DNA from 2 places in the Virgibacillus alimentarius genome. Region 2 is predicted to be linked to the other one. Evidence: a T-box and tRNA genes for the amino acid it is inferred to sense, from the RefSeq annotation. Region 2 holds a T-box; the other holds one or more tRNA genes.
What was found. A T-box is a leader RNA that pairs with one kind of tRNA and senses whether it is charged. The one in region 2 lies ahead of glyQ (glycine--tRNA ligase subunit alpha), so its partner is inferred to be a tRNA-Gly.
Positions count from the first base shown of each region.

Region 1 (2,375 bases), on a different contig from region 2:
CAAGATGTTATAACAGAATACGATTTAGATACATCTCAACCCTCTGAATCTAATGAATGGAGTACCTCTACTAATTCTGTGGATATTGATACTTCGTTTCCACTACATACGATGTAAATACATCAAAAATCCCTATTTCACTACTTTATTAGTGAAATAGGGATTTTTGTTTGCTATGTTTAGAATAATAATAGGGAAGTTGTTTATTTAACAGCGGATGCCTGAGAAACGTTCTTTTTCTCTCCCACTTTTTGAATATAAGCACTAGATTTTAAAAAAGTGTACTGGAAAATGGGGCTCTGAATGAATGTGAAAATAACAGTAAAAATAAAAACAGGGCCGCCTAAAAGAAGACCGATTAATAAAATAAGACTCTCCGTTATAATTCGTATTTTTCTAATAGATATATTTAATCTTTCAGATATGGATAACATGAAGCCATCCCTCGGCCCTGAACCCACACCTGCTGCATTATATATTCCTCCCCCAATTCCCATTACGACAATGCCTGTAATTATAAATAAAATATCTATCCAAGAATGTATCGCACTAGGAAGAAAATCCAGCCATAAAAAGAAGTCGACAAATAAACCAACCATAAATGCATTTAAAAAAGTTCCAATTTTAATGTGATTTTTATCCATTATCCAAGTAATCACAATCAATAGTGCACCTATAATTATTGCCCACGAACCAATTGATAAACCAATTTTTTCATAAAGTACCACATTTAAAACATCCCATGGATGAATGCCTAAATACTGCACCTTAATAGTCATCGTGATTCCTAAAGAAAAAATGATCATTCCAATCAAAAATATAGCCCAACGAAAGACAATCAAATAAATCCCTTCTCTCTGTAAATTCATTCTGTGGGATATAAATATGAAATGCAAGAATATTCCTTTATCTTTATTATAAAAAATGTATATATTTTAGAGCCAAGAAAGAGAAGCTAGTTACTGAATGTACAAAAAAAACGCTCTAGTTAGATTACTAGAAACGTTCGAAATTAATTTATAATCTATTTCCGATACCAGTGGCCGGGATCGAACCGGCACTCCGTAAGGAACGTGATTTTGAGTCACGCGCGTCTGCCAATTCCGCCACACTGGCATATAAAATACGATAATTTGGAGGCGGCAACCGGATTTGAACCGGTGATAAAGGTTTTGCAGACCTCTGCCTTACCACTTGGCTATGCCGCCATTTTAATAAAGTCTTGGAGCGGAAGACGGGATTCGAACCCGCGACCCCCACCTTGGCAAGGTGGTGTTCTACCACTGAACTACTTCCGCGGTAATGGCTGGGCTACTAGGATTCGAACCTAGGCTACACGGGATCAAAACCCGATGCCTTACCGCTTGGCTATAGCCCAATGATTATGGGGCGACCGGTGGGGATCGAACCCACGAATGCCGGAGCCACAATCCGGTGCGTTAACCACTTCGCCACGACCGCCATATAAAATAAATGACAGGGGTAGTAGGATTCGAACCCACAGCGACGGTTTTGGAGACCGTAGTTTTGCCCTTAAACTATACCCCTATATAATAGAATGGTGGAGGGGGGCAGATTCGAACTGCCGAACCCAGAGGGAGCGGATTTACAGTCCGCCGCGTTTAGCCACTTCGCTACCCCTCCATAATTAAAAGATAAGAAAATGCTAAAATGGTGGCTCGGGACGGAATCGAACCGCCGACACAAGGATTTTCAGTCCTTTGCTCTACCGACTGAGCTACCGAGCCTTTTTTATATTTTGGTTAAGTATTTCTAATGAAAATATATGTATAAGTCTTATAAAGTGGCGGTCCGGACGGGACTCGAACCCGCGACCTCCTGCGTGACAGGCAGGCATTCTAACCAACTGAACTACCGGACCAATTTGGTTGCGGGAGCAAGATTTGAACTTGCGACCTTTGGGTTATGAGCCCAACGAGCTACCAGACTGCTCCATCCCGCGATATAATATTAAATTACAGTTTCATGGTGGAGGATGCAGGGTTCGAACCTGCGACCCCTTGCTTGTAAGGCAAGTGCTCTCCCAGCTGAGCTAATCCTCCAATAAAGTAGTTTGATGACCCGTACGGGATTCGAACCCGTGTTACCGCCGTGAAAGGGCGGTGTCTTAACCGCTTGACCAACGGGCCAATCTATGTAATGTGGCGGAGAGCGAGGGATTTGAACCCTCGAGGCCGCGTGAACGGCCTACACGATTTCCAATCGTGCTCCTTCGGCCACTCGGACAGCTCTCCATGGCTCCACAGGTAGGATTCGAACCTACGACCGATCGGTTAACAGCCGATAGCTCTACCGCTGAGCTACTGTGGAATGGGTTTAAAATCGCCTGGCGGCGTCCTACTCTCACGGAGGCA
Region 1 is NZ_JAGIKX010000015.1:57,392-59,766, forward strand. Features, by position in the region: gene J2Z81_RS09145 (hypothetical protein) at 1-117, shown strand, start outside; gene J2Z81_RS09150 (YczE/YyaS/YitT family protein) at 204-842, opposite strand; tRNA gene J2Z81_RS09155 (tRNA-Leu) at 1,035-1,116, opposite strand; tRNA gene J2Z81_RS09160 (tRNA-Cys) at 1,135-1,208, opposite strand; tRNA gene J2Z81_RS09165 (tRNA-Gly) at 1,224-1,298, opposite strand; tRNA gene J2Z81_RS09170 (tRNA-Gln) at 1,304-1,378, opposite strand; tRNA gene J2Z81_RS09175 (tRNA-His) at 1,386-1,461, opposite strand; tRNA gene J2Z81_RS09180 (tRNA-Trp) at 1,478-1,548, opposite strand; tRNA gene J2Z81_RS09185 (tRNA-Tyr) at 1,560-1,644, opposite strand; tRNA gene J2Z81_RS09190 (tRNA-Phe) at 1,673-1,748, opposite strand; tRNA gene J2Z81_RS09195 (tRNA-Asp) at 1,806-1,882, opposite strand; tRNA gene J2Z81_RS09200 (tRNA-Met) at 1,887-1,963, opposite strand; tRNA gene J2Z81_RS09205 (tRNA-Val) at 1,988-2,063, opposite strand; tRNA gene J2Z81_RS09210 (tRNA-Glu) at 2,079-2,150, opposite strand; tRNA gene J2Z81_RS09215 (tRNA-Ser) at 2,164-2,255, opposite strand; tRNA gene J2Z81_RS09220 (tRNA-Asn) at 2,257-2,331, opposite strand; partial or broken rRNA gene rrf (5S ribosomal RNA) at 2,346-2,375, opposite strand, start outside.
Region 1: it encodes a tRNA-Gly, which carries the amino acid that the T-box ahead of glyQ (glycine--tRNA ligase subunit alpha) is inferred to sense. The anticodon was not compared.

Region 2 (2,375 bases):
GATAATAGATTGAAAAGATGGAAGTAAATCTTTTGTTCGTTTTCCAATAATATGTTTTTTTACAAAGATATAGTTCGTACCCTTGACCTCTTTTGTATAAATGTCGTCCGTTGTTTTACCTTGCCCCTTAGTAAAGCCAATAGCAGCTTTTGTCCAATCCCCATGCTCGTCTTTTGCAATTTTTTCTGCTGGTCCTTTCGCTTCTTCTTCGATTGTTGTCTGTTCTTCCGCTGCTTTTTTAATTAAAACTGCTAATCTTCTCGGCGTTGAATACGTAGTAATCGATTCAAAGGATATCCTCAATTTTTCTAACCAATTTTTAGTTTTAGTCGCAAGTTGCTTTTCTGCATTATAAATAAAACGTGCTGGTAATTCTTCTAACCCTATTTCGAATAATATACCTTTCGTCATCAATACTCCCCCTCCTTTTTTAACATTGGGAATCCGAGCCTTTCTCTTTGAGCAACATATGCTTTAGCTATATTTCGAGCTAATGTACGAACTCTTGCAATATAACCGGTTCTCTCTGTAACAGAAATGACACCTCGTGCATCAAGTAAGTTGAATGTATGTGAACATTTTAATACATAATCATAGGAAGGAAATACTAATTCTTTTTCCATTGCAGCTTTTGCTTCCTGTTCATACATGGAAAATAGATTAAATAACATATCTGTATTTGATTCTTCGAACGTATACACAGAGTGCTCATATTCTGGCTGGTAAAAAATATCTCCTATCGTAACTCCCTTTGTCCATTCTAGTTCAAATACATTTTCTTTGTCTTGAATAAATGAGGCTAGACGTTCAATTCCATATGTTAATTCGACAGACACTGGATTTGCCTCTAGGCCGCCAATTTGTTGAAAATAAGTAAATTGTGTAATTTCCATTCCGTCTAACCATACTTCCCAGCCTAATCCAGAAGCGCCAAGTGTTGGGTTCTCCCAGTTATCCTCAACGAACCGGATATCATGTTCAAGCGGATTAATTCCAAGTTTTCTTAAAGATTCTAGGTATAATTCTTGGATATTAGCCGGAGAAGGTTTCATGATAACTTGAAATTGATGATGTTGGTATAATCGATTAGGATTTTTTCCATATCGGCCATCCGCAGGCCTTCTTGATGGTTCAACATAAGCAACATTCCAAGGTTCGGGTCCTAAACTGCGTAATAAGGTCATTGGAGACATCGTACCTGCACCCTTCTCAACATCATAAGCTTGCATTAATAAACAATTTTGATCTGACCAATGCTTTTGTAGCGCTAAAATCATTTCTTGAATATTCACTTTACAATTAACCTCCGTTTTTAAAATAATGAAAACTCCGTCCCTATGTCTGACCTTAAGACATAGGGACGGAGTTTTTCCGCGGTTCCACCCTATTTGCTCATCCTATTTAAAAGAGCCACTTTATATGGATTGCTCCAGAGTGCCATTCCTTATTATTCTATATCCAGCTCTCACTATTCTGGATTCGCTATAGATAGAAGTTAATAAGTACTATTCTCTTTCCTAGCAAAATTAGTTTTTAATTATGTACAAAATATTACGTTAAAAACGTTCATTTGTCAATGATCAAGCTAATGGAGACGATCCATTTGTTTTAAAAATCTTTTTGTTTTTAAATAATAACCACCATATTGATCATAATATGCGTCTAAAATTTCGCGTAACAGTTGTCTGTTTTTCGCTTTAACTGAAATAGTTCCAATACGTTCTAGCCCTACTGCCATAAACAAATGCAGTAGCTTTGCTATCGAATCGGGCAGATCTACCCTAGAGCCATCGATATACTTACACTGTTTACAAAGTAATCCGCCTTCTGCTATCGAAAAGGAAAAAGGAAGTTCCTTGCGACCGCAACGAACACACTGATCAACTGTGGGAGCAAATCCGCCTATTGCAAATAACTTCATTTCATACATCATCATTGGAATGTCTACACTATCATTATCTGCAACCCATTGCATCGTTAAGTATAATTGGTCAAATAAATAAGGATCAGGCAGATGATTATCCATCATCTTATCTGTTAATTCCATCAAATAGGCAGCATAGGAGGTTTTTATAATATCTTCGCGAATCGCTCTTAGAGAATCAATTATCTCCCCCTGCTGTATCGTACTTAATCCTTTATTAACATAAACTAAAAACTCACCATATATGAATGGCTGCGTAACAGCAGCCATTCGACTTTTTGGTTTTTTAGCGCCCCTTGCAATAGCGGCAAATTTACCTATCTTTTTGCTGAAAATCGTAACAATTTTATGTGTTTCTCCATAATCTTGTGTTTTAACAATAATACCTGCTATTTTTTCTAGCACACAGTTCACCTTTCTTGTTTATCAATCAAATAATGCTGTGTAAAAA
Region 2 is NZ_JAGIKX010000002.1:49,676-52,050, forward strand. Features, by position in the region: gene glyS (glycine--tRNA ligase subunit beta) at 1-411, opposite strand, end outside; gene glyQ (glycine--tRNA ligase subunit alpha) at 411-1,292, opposite strand; T-box leader at 1,354-1,528, opposite strand; gene recO (DNA repair protein RecO) at 1,586-2,329, opposite strand.